Regions from separate parts of the Limosilactobacillus secundus genome, predicted to be linked through region 2. Evidence: predicted binding sites of a transcription regulator. Region 2 holds the regulator's gene; the other holds the start of a gene.
The links. The regulator CtsR, encoded in region 2, represses protease genes until heat stress. The targets are predictions, from matches to a motif close to TTGGTCAAAAAAGGTCAAANA.
Positions count from the first base shown of each region.

Region 1: a site for CtsR is predicted at 2,651-2,671, ahead of LMB57_RS02530 (ATP-dependent Clp protease ATP-binding subunit). Genes of this name have one in related genera too.

Region 1 covers NZ_JAJGUA010000025.1:15,865-23,659, forward strand. Annotated here, with positions in the region: gene LMB57_RS02525 (ECF transporter S component) at 1-354, shown strand, start outside; gene LMB57_RS02530 (ATP-dependent Clp protease ATP-binding subunit) at 413-2,611, opposite strand; gene LMB57_RS02535 (hypothetical protein) at 2,891-3,076, shown strand; gene LMB57_RS02540 (phosphocarrier protein HPr) at 3,198-3,464, shown strand; gene ptsP (phosphoenolpyruvate--protein phosphotransferase) at 3,464-5,194, shown strand; gene LMB57_RS02550 (glycosyltransferase family 4 protein) at 5,429-6,646, shown strand; gene LMB57_RS02555 (glycosyltransferase family 4 protein) at 6,649-7,677, shown strand; gene LMB57_RS02560 (lysylphosphatidylglycerol synthase transmembrane domain-containing protein) at 7,677-7,795, shown strand, end outside.
Region 2 covers NZ_JAJGUA010000026.1:92,850-100,644, reverse strand. Annotated here, with positions in the region: lysine riboswitch at 1-114, shown strand, start outside; gene LMB57_RS03115 (amino acid permease) at 242-1,717, shown strand; gene LMB57_RS03110 (deoxynucleoside kinase) at 1,816-2,457, shown strand; tRNA gene LMB57_RS03105 (tRNA-Val) at 2,523-2,595, shown strand; tRNA gene LMB57_RS03100 (tRNA-Leu) at 2,603-2,685, shown strand; tRNA gene LMB57_RS03095 (tRNA-Gly) at 2,775-2,846, shown strand; tRNA gene LMB57_RS03090 (tRNA-Arg) at 2,852-2,925, shown strand; tRNA gene LMB57_RS03085 (tRNA-Pro) at 2,971-3,044, shown strand; gene LMB57_RS03080 (alpha/beta hydrolase) at 3,181-4,140, opposite strand; gene adhP (alcohol dehydrogenase AdhP) at 4,433-5,461, shown strand; gene LMB57_RS03070 (CtsR family transcriptional regulator) at 5,635-6,102, shown strand; gene LMB57_RS03065 (ATP-dependent Clp protease ATP-binding subunit) at 6,117-7,795, shown strand, end outside.

The sequences.
Region 1 (7,795 bases), on a different contig from region 2:
TTAGTTTTTGTTAACCCGCTTGTTTCCGTGGTTCCTCGCATTATGATTGGGATTTTAGCAGGATATACTTTTATTCTTATGTGTTGTTTGGTCAAAGCAAAATATATCGCCGCGGTAAGTGCTGCAATAGTAGGGACTCTTACTAATACTGGCTTGGTATTAGGCTTTATTTATCTATTTTATCGTACTCCAGCAGTTGCGCAAACTTATGGGGTAAATGTTAATCATTTATTAATTGCTTTAGAAACAGTCATGGCGACTAATGGGCTTGCTGAATTGATATTGGCGATTATTATTGTTCCAATGGTTGCTCTTCCGGTATTGGAGGTCCGCCGTCGTTTGGAAGTAAATTGAGCGTAATATAAAAAACGAGGTTGAAAAATTCAGCCTCGTTTTTTATACTTAGTTATTTTTAAGCAATTGTTGGTACTTCTTTAGTTTCTTCGACAACAATGTCACCACTATCATCAAGTTTAGCAACTAATTTATGAGCGTCACTGTGATCAAGAACGTAATCAGCAATCCGGTCTTCGATTTGTTCTTGGATTACTCGGCGAAGAGGACGAGCACCCATCTTTGGATCAAAGCCCATATCAACTAATTTTTCTTCAACATTGTTAGTGACTTCGATATGCAAGTTCTTATCAGCAAGCATGTTATTAACATCATCAATCATTAAGTTAACAATCTTCATCAAGTCGTCCTTGGAAAGGGCATTGAATTGAACGATGTCATCAAACCGGTTTAAGAATTCTGGCTTGAAGTAGTTTGTCAACTTGTCAATGATGGAATGAGTACTACCATTAGACTCAGCACCGAAACCAACACTTGCTTCTGAATCACCAGTTCCGGCATTAGATGTCATGATAATGATTGTATCCTTGAAGCTAACAGTGCGTCCTTGAGAATCAGTTAAACGACCATCATCCAGAATTTGTAAGAACATGTGCATAACATCTGGATGCGCCTTTTCAACTTCATCAAGTAAGATCAAGCTATAAGGGTGCCGCCGTACTTGTTCAGTCAACTGTCCAGCTTCTTCGTAACCAACATAACCAGGAGCAGCCCCGATTAATTTAGAAGTAGAGGTCTTGTCCATGTATTCAGACATATCGAACCGAATCATGGCATCCTTAGAACCAAACAATTGGAGGGCAAGTTGCTTAGCGGTTTCAGTCTTACCAACCCCGGTAGGACCCACAAAGAGGAAACTACCAATTGGGCGACCAGACTTGTTCAATCCGATTCGATTACGACGAATGGCACGGGCAACCTTATCCACTGCTTGGGTTTGACCAATAACGTGTTCATCAAGCTTCTTATCAAGGTCGCGAAGTTGATTTTCTTCTTGTTTTTGCAGGTCACCAACTGGAATATTTGTCCGTTCTTCAACGATGCTCTGCATATCCTTAACAGTAACGGTTGCAGAATCTTCAGTATGGTTTTCTTCAGCTTCCTTCTTTGCCTTTTCAAGCTTAGCAACCTGATCGCGGTAGAAAGCTGCTTTTTCATAGTCTTGGTTATCAGCTGCTTGTTGCTTGTGTGCTTCAGCTGTGTGGATTTCATTTTCGATTGCGTTTGGATCTACATTTTTAAGTGTTAAGTTCTTCTTTGATCCTGCTTCATCGAGTAAGTCGATAGCTTTATCGGGCAAGTAACGATCTTGAATGTAGCGGTCAGAGAGTTTAGCAGCTGCTACAATTGCGTCATCTGTGTATTTAACGTGATGGTAATCTTGATAACGATTTTTGATCCCGTTTAAGATGCGAATTGTTTCTTCAACTGATGGTTCATCAACTTCAACTGGTTGGAACCGCCGTGCAAGAGCTGCATCCTTTTCGATTTTTCGGTATTCATTAAGGGTAGTAGCACCAACTAATTGGAAGTCACCACGGGCGAGAGCTGGTTTAAGAATATTTCCAGCGTCCATCCCGCCTTCAGCATTTCCCGCACCCATGATTTCGTGGATTTCATCAATAAAGAGAATAATGTTCTTATTCTTGCGAACTTCTTCCATCAATTGTTGCATCCGCTTTTCAAATTGCCCCCGAATTCCAGTACCTTGAACTAAAGAAACAACATCGAGTCGGATAATTTCCTTGTTAGCAAGCTTTTCGGGAACTTGGCCGCTAACGATTGCTTGAGCTAAGCCTTCAACAACGGCAGTCTTACCAACCCCCGCTTCACCAATTAGGACCGGGTTATTCTTAGTCCGGCGGTTTAAAATTTCAATCACTCGTTTAATTTCATTGTCGCGCCCGATGACTGGGTCAATTTTACCTTGGCGGGCAAGATCAGTAAGGTTGATCCCATATTGACCAAGGATTCCCTTTCCATTCCGGCCGCCACCTTGCCGTTGGGATTGGCTGTTCATGTTTTGACCATTAGCACCGGCCGCTTGACTTTGCATATTGTTCATTGCGTTCATGAAGTCTTCGAGGCTTCCAAAACCGAAATTATTCATTCCGTTACCTCCATTCATCATATCTGTTTGTAGATTTTGTAATTTTTGATAACAATTTTGGCAGAGGTCTATTTGAATCCGTTGTCCATTAAAATTCATTTGAAGATGAATCGTAGCTGGATTTTGATGACAGTATTGACATTGCATCTGAATTTAATACCTCCTAAAATAGTTTTATCAAGAAAGCGTTTGACCTTTCTTGACCATTGATTAATATTATACTTACTTTTTATCGCAAAGCAAGCCATAAAACTTAAATATTTTCTTTAAGTAAAGAGTAACCTTTTCCAACATAACTAATTACTTAGAAATGCCGAAAACAGCTCACTTTGATTTTAGCACTCTTTAGCTATGAATGCTAAAATAGAAGGATGATCGGGATTTCGTGTATAATGAGAAGATAGAATTTTATGTTGAGGTGATTGAATGGCAGAAGAAAATTTTGAACAATTATTGGATGATTTGCGAAATAAAAAGATTGATCGTTTTGTAATTACTCCCGAGAATTTTCAGAAATTTCAACCGATTTTTCACTCGTATGCATACCGTTCGCAAATTGAAGGCGAAGCGCAGCGAGGCGGTAAAATTATTTATCAATTAAGAGAGCGATAAATCGCAAGATGTAGCCTTGTATTTAACGCTTACAATTGCTAAAATGTAATTATCGAGGTGTATCAGTGGTAAAGCTACTGATAATAAATTAATTATATCTGCTCGAAGGAGACTGATTAATATGGAAAAACGTGAATTTACAATTACTTCAGAAACTGGTATTCATGCTCGTCCAGCTACTATTTTGGTACAAGCTGCTTCAAAGTTTTCATCTGATATTACTCTTTCATACGAAGGTAAGAGTGTAAACTTGAAGTCAATCATGGGTGTAATGTCCCTTGGTGTTGGTCAAAACGCTAAGGTTACTATTACTGCCAATGGTGACGATGAAAAAGAAGCTTTGGACACCGTTGCTGAAACTATGAAGAAAGAAGGATTGACTGACTAATGTCTATACTACTAACCGGACTTGCTGCTAGTAGTGGTATTACGATTGCTCCGGCACACCTGTTAGTAGAGTCAGATCTATCTATAAAAAAACAGCATACAGCTGATGAGAATCATGAGGTCGCCCGGCTTCATGATTCTTTTGCGTTAAGCAAGGCTGAACTTCAGCATTTGTCTCAGCGTGCCCATGAGTTGCTAGGTCAACGGGCAGTGACGATTATTGATACCCAAATTGCGATTTTAGATGATCCGACTTTACAAAAGAAGATTATTGACCGTATTAATAGCCATCATGATACTGCAGAGTGGGCTGTTAAACGTGTTGAAGATTATTATTTAAGTATTTTTGAACGCAAGAATGATAATGAATATTTATATGCGCGGGCAACCGCCTTGCGTGATGTGACCAAACGAGTCTTGAGTCACCTATTGAATGTTTCTTTACCAGACCCAGGAATTTTAGACCACCGCGCGATCTTTGTTGCTAATAATATTACACCTACTGATACTGCCCAGTTTGATAAGCGATATGTTGCAGGGATTGTTACAACTAATGGTGGACGCACTTCTCACTTTACAATTATGAGTAAGACGCTTTCGTTACCAGCTGTCGTTGGCGTCAAGAATGCTACTACGATTATTCATGATGGCGACTTGCTGATTGTTGATGGGATTCATGGCAAAGTGATTGTTAATCCAACGAATGAAGAGGTTGAGCATTATCGTTTGTTAGCTGGTAAATTTATCCAGGAGCAGCAAAAGTGGGGTGCGTTAAAAGATAAGCAAACTGTGAGTGCTGATGGACGTCGATTTGAAGTGGGGGCTAATGTCGGAACATTTGCTGACGTTATTGATGCTCAAGAGGATGGCGCCGAGGGGATTGGCCTTTTAAGAACAGAATTTCTCTATATGAGCAAGGATGAATTGCCAACTGAAGAGCAGCAATTTAATGCTTATAAAAGATTTGTTTCGGTAATGAACGGACAACGGGTAGTCGCGCGAACGCTTGATATTGGCGGCGATAAAAAGCTGGGGATGGTTGCTCTTCCTCATGAGGACAATCCTTACTTAGGTTTTCGTGCTATTCGGATTGGGTTGGCACGCCCGGAAATATTACGTCCCCAGTTGCGCGCCCTTCTTCGTGCATCTGTTTATGGGCGGTTAGCCATTATGTTTCCGATGATTGCAACAATTGAAGAGTTTCAAGCGGCGCGCGCAATTCTTGACGATGAAAAAGAAAAGCTTGAGCAAGCAGGTATTCAAGTTGCTAAAAACATTGAAGTCGGCATGATGTTAGAGATTCCGGCAGTTGCGGTTATGGCTGAACATTTTGCAAAGTATGTTGATTTTTTTAGCATTGGCAGTAATGATCTTGTTCAGTATCTATTCGCTGTTGATCGCGGAAATCAGCAAGTAGCATACCTATATCAAGAACTTCATCCGGCGGTTTTACGGATGGTGCGGCAAGTGATTGAAGCTGCGCATGCTGAAGGTAAGTGGGTCGGAATGTGTGGAGAGATGGCTAATAATCCTTATGCGGTTCCTCTATTAATGGCAATGGGGCTTGATGAATTTTCAATGAGCAGTAGTCAGATTTTACGTGTTCGTTCTTTAATTAACCAGTTGAACACGCGCAAATTACAACCATTAGTTCACCGAGCGATTCATGCTGAAACTGCCGCAGCGGTCCAAAAATTAGTGGAAAAGTATGTTCCGCAGGTAAAACTTTAATAAATGAATATAACTTTCTTGATTATTTACTACGTCAAGAGGGTTATTTTTTATTCTCACTATTAAAAGATTTTGTAAAGAAATCTTAATCAGGCTTCCCGAGTCTTGTTACTATTAGGAGGAAGATTTAGAATATTCTTAAATCTGTTTTGCGGTTCAGTGAATGCTTTAGTATAATAGCAGTTATGACTAATTATTATCTAGAAAACTTATGATGAAAAAGGAGCAGTTAGGTTGAATATTGGTATTTTTACAGATACATATTTCCCTCAGGTGAGTGGCGTGGCGACTTCGATTAAGACGCTTCGTGATGAATTGATTGCTCAGGGACATCATGTATATATTTTTACGACAACTGATCCTAAGGCTAAACATGATGATGTTGAAAATGGGATATACCGCTTTGCAAGCATTCCTTTTGTTTCGTTTTCTGATCGTCGAATTGCGGTGCGTGGCGTATTTCGAGCCATTAAGCTTGCTAAAAAGTTCCAATTAGATATAGTTCATAATCAAACTGAATTTGCGCTTGGAGTTATGGGAAAGACAGTTGCCAAGCATTTGCATATTCCCTGTCTCCATACTTACCATACGATGTATCAGGATTATCTCCACTATATTGCGAATGGGCATATTCTTAAGCCGAATGATGTTGCTCGGCTTGCGCATCTTTATTTAAAAAATATTTCTGGAATTATTGCTCCAAGCGACCGTGTTTTGGATACTTTAACCAGTTATCATGTTGAATCGCCAATTCGTGTTATTCCGACTGGGATTAATTTACGGGTATATAGTAAACGAGATTCAGCAGAAGAAATTGCTAATTTAAGGGCAACGTTAGGCTATCGTGAAGAGACACCAGTTTTGCTTTCTCTTAGTCGCTTAGCGTATGAAAAGAATATCCACTCATTGATAGAAGCAATGCCAGATATTCTTGCAAAAAAGCCTAATGCACAATTGCTTATCGTTGGGGATGGGCCTGCAAAACATACTCTGGAGCGTCAGGTTCGTGAAATGCAGCTTAATGACAATATTAGTTTTGCTGGTGAGATATCAAATGATGAAGTTTACCATTATTACCAAATGGCAGATGTTTTTGTTTCCGCCTCCGATTCTGAATCACAAGGATTGACTTATGATGAAGCCCTTGCCTCAGATTTGCCAATTGTGGTTATGCGTAGTGAATATACTGACCAATTGATTGACGATTCAGCGATTGGCATTAGTTTTCAAAAGCGGGCTGACTTGGTTAATGGTGTCCTGTTTTACCTTAACCAACCAAAAAACTCAGAATCAAGGGAGAGACGGCAACAGAAGCTACATGAAATTTCAGCAGAAGTCTTTGTTGAAAAGGTTGTTAAGTTCTACCAAGATTGTCAAAACGATATGGCCGTCCATGATGAACTTAATCAAGCTGAAAAATCGCATCGTCTTTTTCACCGCCCAAGGAGCTAATGATGATTAAAATAACAATGTTTTCATCTGCAGATAAGGTTGCGGGACAAGGAGTAGGAAGCGCCTATCTTGAATTAATTAACTTGTTGCGCAACCAGTGCAGTGACAAATTTGAAATTGAAATCAACCGTTATGGGAAGAGTCAGATCAGTCATTATCACACAATCGACCCTCTTTTTTACCTGTCAACTTTTTCAAAAAAGCGGGGCCGAAAGATTGGCTATGTGCATTTTCTTCCTGAGACGTTAGAAGGAAGCCTGACAATCCCGCAACCGTTTCGCGGGCTTTTTTATCATTATATTATTGCCTTTTATAAACGAATGGATCAGTTAGTAGTTGTGAATCCATCTTTTATCAAGCAGTTAGTAGCATATGGGATTCCTGAAAAAAAGATTACCTATATCCCTAACTTTGTTGATAACGATCGTTTCCATCCATATTCAGCTGTTAACCGGAGTGCTCTTCGAAAAAAATATGGGATTGCTGCCGATAAGTTTGTGGTATTAGGAAGCGGCCAGGTTCAAGAACGAAAAGGGGTCCCCGACTTTATTCGCCTTGCTCGACAAAATCCAGACGTTGAGTTTTTTTGGGCTGGCGGATTTTCTTTTGGTCGTTTAACAGATGGCTATAGTGAATTAAAAAAGGTAGTAGATAATCCACCAGCTAATTTACATTTTACAGGAATTGTTTCGCGGGATAAGATTGCTGAGCTGAATAATCTTGCCGACCTATTTCTTTTACCTTCATATAATGAACTATTTCCAATGTCTGTCTTGGAGGCCTTTAGTTGTGGGATACCAGTAATGTTGCGCGATCTTGACCTTTATCATTCTATTATTGAAGGGGATTACGAGCCAGCTAAAGATGTCAATGAGATGCAAATGAAGTTGACATTATTACGCAATGATCCTGCACGACTGGCACATTGGCAAACTCAAGCCCAGCGAGCTGCTAAGGAGTACTCAAAAGAACATTTAGCAGCTGTTTGGACTAAGTTTTATCAGGAGCAAGCGCGAAAGGGGGAGGCTTAGTGAGCAGGCGCAATTGGTTAGTGTTAAGCATAATGCTAATTATTGGAATTGGAATTCTCGGCTACTCATTACGTAACTCAAACATCCACCTATTGTTACAAGATGTTTCTGCCATTAA
Region 2 (7,795 bases):
ATTAGTGAAAGGGAAATATGCCGAAACACTACTTAGCTTATTTCTGGTAGATGTTGGGCTATAGTCACAATAGGCTATAGACTGTCGCAATAATTGCGGGGCGCTTCCTAAATTGATTCAACGATTAATTATAGGTATTAAGTTGGGTCTTCTGGTGGGGTTACCGATCAGAAGACCCTTTTAATTTATCCTCTTCGAAAATGTTGACGTTAAGGCACACAAATTTGGAGGAAATATATTTATGGCAGATGAATCTAAGTCGACGGGTCATATGGAACGGACATTACAGACACGTCACTTGTCCATGATTGCTCTTGGTGGGACAATCGGTACTGGACTTTTTATTGCCAGTGGATCCGCTATTTCAACTGCAGGACCTGGTGGAGCATTAGTTGCATATGGAATTATGGGAATTATGGTTTATTTCCTAATGACGAGTCTAGGTGAAATGGCAACATATATGCCATTGACGGGGTCGTTTTCAGCTTATTCGACGAAATTTGTTGATCCAGCACTAGGTTTTGCTCTTGGTTGGAACTATTGGTTTAACTGGGCAATTACAATCCCCGTTGATGTTACAACTGCGGGTATTGTAATGAATTATTGGCTTCCCAATGTTCCAGGCTGGATTTTTAGTGTAACAGTGATGGCGTTAATTTTCTTAATCAATTATTTATCGGTACGATCCTATGGTGAAACTGAATTTTGGCTTGCTTTAATCAAAGTGGTCACAGTTATCGTATTTTTAATTGTTGGTGTTGCAATTATTTTTGGAATTATGGGCGGCAAGCCTGTTGGATTAAGCAACTTCCACTACAAGCAAGCACCGTTTGTTGGGGGAGTGCCAGCAATTATTAGTGTTTTCTTAGTTGCTGGTTTCTCATTCCAAGGAACAGAATTAGTTGGAATTACTGCTGGTGAAGCTGCTACACCAGAAAAGTCTGTCTCCAAGGCAATCCATTCAACTTTCTGGCGAATTTTACTTTTTTATATTTTTGCTATTTTTGTTATTGCTTGTATCCTGCCTTACACAGATAAGAACTTATTGAATCAAGATGTTTCAAACATTACAATGAGTCCATTTACAATTGTGTTTAAGCGAGCGGGATTAGCCTTTGCAGCTAGTGCAATGAATGCGGTTATCTTAACTGCCGTCATTTCTGCTGCTAACTCTGGTTTATATGCCTCAACCCGGATGCTTTATTCACAAGCACGTGAAGGATATGCATGGCGGATTTTTGGTTATGTAAACCGGCGTGGTATTCCAATTTATGCTTTACTAGGAACAATGGTTGTCTCATTAGCAGCCTATGCAACCCAATTTATTGGTCCAAAAGCTTATAACTATTTAATTGGTGCATCAGGATTGTGTGGATTTATTGCATGGTTAGGAATTGCAGTTTCCCATTATCGTTTTAGAAAAGCTTTCCTTAAGCAGGGACATACGCTTTCCGAATTGAAGTATCACGCAACAGGATTCCCATTCGGTCCAGTATTCGCACTTGCTTTATGTATTATCGTTATTTGTGGTCAAAACATCGATGCTTTTGTAAAAATGGATTGGCAAAACATCTTGATTACTTACATGGGAATTCCATTATTCTTAATTCTTTTCTTCTACTACAAGATTCGTTATAAGACGCACTTGATTCCGCTTGATAAGGTTGATTTATCACGGCGAACAAAGGGTGAATCGTACGAACCAGAAGATGATTAATAAAATAAAAAGGAACGAGAAAATACTCGCTCCTTTTTATTTTAAATGTTAGAATTGTTTTCGTTACTTTTTGAATTTGAAACAGGGGGAAATAACTAATGATTGCTTTAGCCGGGACAATCGGTGCAGGAAAGACTAGTTTGACAAAGCTGTTGGCAGACCATCTTAATAGTCAGGCTTTCTATGAATCTGTTGACGATAATAAAATTTTGCCGCTTTTTTATAAAGATCCTAAAAAATATGGTTTCTTATTACAGATTTACTTTTTAAACAAGCGGCTTGATGAGATTAAAGATTCATACTCGAATGATTTAAATGTTTTGGACCGGTCAATTTTTGAAGATGCCTTATTATTCAAGTTAAACGCGGATATGGGCCGAGCTACGGAAACAGAGTCAAATATTTATTCTTCATTATTAGGTAATATGATGGAAGAATTACCAGAGCAACCACACCAAAAAGCCCCCAACCTTTTAATTACAATTAGGGTTTCATTTGAGACAATGCTTGAACGGATTAAGAAGCGGGGACGTTCATTTGAACAAATCGCTAATGATCCTTCCTTATATTCATATTATAAGAATTTAAACGAACGTTATGTTCAATGGTATGAGGATTATAATGAAAGCCCTAAGATGGTTATTGATGGCGATAAATATGATTTTGTTGAAGATCCGGCTGCAGCTAAGAAGGTCTTAGCCATGATTGATGAAAAATTAATTGAATTAAATCTTAAATAGGATTTGACAAAAAAGTATATAGATGATATATTAAATAGGCTGATTTATATAGCAAGCCTATTTATGGAGGATTAGCTCAGTTGGGAGAGCATCTGCCTTACAAGCAGGGGGTCACAGGTTCGAGCCCTGTATCCTCCATTAATTTGCGGATGTGGCGGAATTGGCAGACGCGCAAGATTTAGGATCTTGTATCATTTTGATGTAAGGGTTCAAGTCCCTTCATCCGCATTTAATATTTTTTGAAATTCTTGTTGACATTGATGAGATTTTCGTGTAATATTAATAATCGTTGATAGGAAATAACTTATCAGAGACATGCGGAAGTAGTTCAGTGGTAGAACATCACCTTGCCATGGTGGGGGTCGCGGGTTCGAATCCCGTCTTCCGCTTATATGCACCCATAGCGCAATTGGATAGAGTGTCTGACTACGAATCAGAAGGTTGAAGGTTCGACTCCTTCTGGGTGCACTAATTATAGTAAGCGTGACAGTTTAACTGTTACGCTTATTTTTTCGGAATTTAGCTCAGCTTGGTAGAGCGCTGCGTTCGGGACGCAGAGGTCGCAAGTTCAAATCTTGTAATTCCGATAAGTTAAAAAGACTGTTATCACTCCTATACATAGAAGTGATAGCAGTCTTTTACTATTAACTTCCGAAAATATTAAAAATAAAATGCCAATCAGCATTCTATAATTGAGATGCTGATTGGCATTCTGTCATTTGATTATGCATTGAAACTATCTTTTATAAACTTCGAAATTTGATCTACTGGAATTTTCTCCATCTTATCATAAAGATCAATATGCTCACAGTCTTCTACGATCAATCGTTGCTTTGGTTGGTTAGCAAGGTAATAAGCTCGTTCGGAATAAGATCGGGAGTGAGCTTTGTCTCCATAAATAAATAGGATTGGTCGTGGTGAAATTTCTTTAATATAGTCTAAGGCAGAAAATTCAAGCATGGCTAAATTAGAAGTAGTTGTTGCGGTTCCACGTGCATTTGGATGGAAACCGCGCTTAAGAGCATAAAAACGAAGCCACTCGTTTGTTAATTCATCATGATTTGGCAAATCGTCAATACTATCATATGGTTCTTCTGGGAAGGATGGATGATAGTCAGGTTGTCCATCTTCAAAATCATCCCACCGTTGTTTTGATAATTGATCTTTAAGTTGGAATAATTGTTCAGGAGCAAGATTAGCCATTTCACGAATATCTGTCATATCATACATTGAAATTGTCACAACAGATTTAATTCGTGTATCAACAGCTGCAGCACTAAGAGCAAACCCAGCTCCCCCACTGATACCGATAACACTAATTTGATCACGATTGACATGTTTTGCTTTTGTGCCTAAATAGTCAACTGCGGCACTGAAGGATTCTGCATACAAATCTGGAGAAGCAACATGACGAGGTTCGCCGGCTGACTCGCCCATGTACACTTGATCAAATGCGAGGGTAACAAAACCTAATTGAGCAAACGTATTTGCATAAATTGCGGCTGCCTGTTCTTTTGTGCTTCCATACGGTGCCCCGATTATGATGGCAGGTAACAATTTGTCTTCTTCTAGATCCTTAGGGGTATAGACATCAGCAGCAATTGCCATTCCATAACGATTATTGTAACGAACATGTTGCCGTTCTACATTTTCGCTTAGTTTGGTGATATATCCATAAGACATTATTATACTCACTCCTTTATCTAATTGATTAAATTATAACATTCATTATTAATAGGGAACGTCTAAAGTTATAACGATAAAGTTTTAGAGATAATTAGTAAGTGATTTACTATACAATATGAATTAAATTGATTTACTGAGTTTTGTCATTGTTATATCAATATTTTAAATAGAAAAGAAAATTATTCATTTTGACAAATGTGCAAAATTTCACTTTAAATTTGTCTAGGAGTTATGGTACTATAAGCATTGTAAAAAGTAATTTGTTTATTAATAAAGGAGATCTTACCTTATGAAAGCTGCTGTTATTAATGATCCAGTAGACGGTTTTGTTACTGTTAAAGATGTTCAACTGCGGGATTTGAAGCCCGGTGAAGCTTTAGTTGACATGGAATATTGTGGCCTTTGTCACACTGATTTACACGTTGCTGCTGGAGACTTTGGTAAGAAGCCAGGTCGTATTATCGGTCATGAAGGGGTTGGCCGTGTATCTAAAGTTGCCCCTGGAGTTACTTCCTTAAAAGTTGGCGATCGTGTATCAATTGCATGGTTCTTCAAGGGGTGTGGACACTGTGAATATTGTTTAACAGGTCGTGAAACTCTTTGTCGTAACGTTCTTAATGCAGGTTACACTGCTGACGGTGCAATGGCTGAGCAATGTATCGTGCCAGCTGATTACGCTGTTAAGGTTCCAGAAGGTCTTGATCCTGTTGAAGCTACTTCATTAACTTGTGCTGGTGTTACGATGTACAAAGCATTAAAGGTTGCTGACATCAAACCAGGTCAATGGGTATCAATCGTTGGTGCCGGTGGTTTAGGTAACTTGGGAATTCAATTTGCTCACAACGTATTTGGTGCTCATGTTATCGCCGTTGATGGTAATCCTGATAAGCTTGAAGCTGCTAAGAAGAATGGTGCTGAAATTTTAATTAACCGTCATGACGGTGATGTTGATAAGCAAATTCAAGAAAAGGTTGGCGGTGTTAATGCTGCTGTAGTAACAGCTGTTTCTGCATCAGCATTTGACCAAGCGGTTGATTCACTTCGCCCAGATGGTAAACTTGTTGCTGTTGCTCTTCCACAAGGTGACATGAAGCTTAACATTGCTAAGACGGTTCTTGATGGTATCATTGTTGCTGGTTCACTAGTTGGTACCCGTCAAGACTTAGCTGAATGTTTCCAATTTGGTGCCGAAGGTAAGGTTCACCCAATTGTTAAGACTCGTAAGTTAAGCGAAATTAATGATATGATCCAAGAACTTAAGGATAACAAGGTTGTTGGTCGGAATGTTGTTGATTTTGTTCACAACGATAACGATTAATTAAAAAAGTAGTTCATATTTAATTCTCTAAAAGACTAGTGTTGCACTTGAATGCTTCACTAGTCTTTATTATTTTCTTAAATGTGTAACTGAATGGTCATACAGGTAGGCGCCGACTCTAAAAGTGTGTTAAAATAATGGTCAAGATTAGTCAAAAGAGCCGAGGTGATATAATGGAAAATAAAAGTATTTCAGATATTATCGAAGCATACTTAAAAGAAATACTTGGTGACTCAGCTCAGGTCGAAATTCGTCGTTCTGAGATTGCCAACCAGTTTGATGTGGTACCGTCACAAATTAATTATGTTATTAAGACTAGGTTTACCATTCAAAATGGTTATTTAGTAAAGAGTAAGCGTGGAGGCGGCGGATACATTCGAATCGAGCGAGTTAATTTACTTGATGATGTAAACGTGCTAAACTCACTTATTCAAGCAATTGGCGACTCGGTTCGTGAACGTGATGCTTTTGATATTGTTCGAACGTTATATGAAGAAGACGTGATTACGAGGCGTGAAGGAGACCTTATGCTTGTTGCATTATCTAAACAAGCGCTAGCAGTTAATGATAGTAAGATTGAAGATCAACTTCGCGCTCGTATATTAGTATCATTCTTGAATCGACTTCGCTATGAAAGTTAAAAGGGGGATTGTACATGGATAATATGTTCACGCCAAGTGCAAAGCATGTTCTAGCAATTGCACAAGAACAAGCGAAATACTTTAAACACCAAGCAGTAGGGACTGAACACCTTTTGCTTGCCCTCTCAATGGATAAAGATGGGATTGCTAACAAAATATTTGAACAATTTTCTATTACAAGCGATGATATTCGTGAAGAAATTGAACGCTTGATTGGCTATGGAACGCTGGAAAATCTGGGAGCTTCAGATTATCTTCCATATTCACCAAAAGCAAAGCAGGTATTATCATTAGCTGGGCGAGAAGCTCAACAAATGCATGCATTAAAAATTGGCACTGAACACTTGTTATTAGCATTAATTGCGGATGAAAGTGTCCTATCTTCACGAATCTTGTATAGTTTAGATGTTGTTCCGCGGCAGATGAGAAAAGTAATCTTACGTCGGTTGGGGATTGCTGATAGTCAGCAACGCAATTCTAATCGTCAATCATCTCGTCGACGGCCCCAGCAAACTGGTACACCAACATTAGATAAACTAGCTCGTGATATGACAGCACTTGCTCGGAACGGCCAGCTTGATCCTGTAATTGGTCGAAATAAGGAAGTTAAACGTGTGGAACAAATTCTCAGTCGCCGTACCAAGAATAACCCTGTTTTGATTGGAGAACCGGGGGTAGGGAAAACGGCGATTGCTGAAGGACTTGCTCAGCGGATGGTTGATGGTAAGGTTCCAGCTGAATTGGCTAATAAACGTTTGATGATGCTTGATATGGGATCATTAGTTGCAGGTACCAAGTATCGAGGAGAATTTGAAGATCGTCTTAAAAAAGTAATTGATGAAATTCAAAATGACGGGCATGTGATTCTTTTTATTGATGAACTCCATACCTTAATTGGTGCTGGTGGCGCTGAAGGTGCAATTGATGCATCCAATATTTTGAAACCTGCCTTGGCACGAGGCGAGTTGCAAACAATTGGTGCTACTACGCTTGATGAATATCAGAAATATATAGAATCGGATGCGGCACTTGAACGACGCTTTGCCACTGTTCAAGTTGATGAGCCGACTACTGACCAAACTCTACAAATCCTGCGAGGACTGCGACCAAAGTATGAGGAGCACCATCATGCTAAGATTACCGATGAAGCGCTAGAAGAAGCAGTTAAATTGTCAGATCGTTATATTTCGGATCGGTTCTTGCCGGATAAAGCAATTGACCTTATTGATGAATCGGCAGCTATGGTTCGAATTGATGCTGAAGATAAGAAAAATCATCAGCCTTCATTAGAAAGTCAGTTAGAAGATTTGAGAACCCAAAAAGAAGAAGCAATTGATAATCAAGACTTTGATCGTGCAGCTACTCTTCGTCAACAAGAATTAGCACTAAAAGATAAGATTGACCGCAAAAAGCAACGCACTCAACAAAAGGAATCTCATAACTATAAATTGAAAGTAACTGGTGAAAACATTGCGCAAGTTGTTGCTGAATGGACAGGGGTTCCTTTAACTCAATTGAAGAAGAGTGAGAGTGAACGACTGGTTAACTTGGAAAAGGTTCTTCATCAACGAGTAATTGGTCAGGATGAAGCAGTTACCGTAGTCGCTAAAGCAATTCGTCGTGCACGAAGCGGTCTTAAGGATCCTAGTCGGCCAATTGGTTCTTTTATGTTTTTAGGACCAACTGGGGTAGG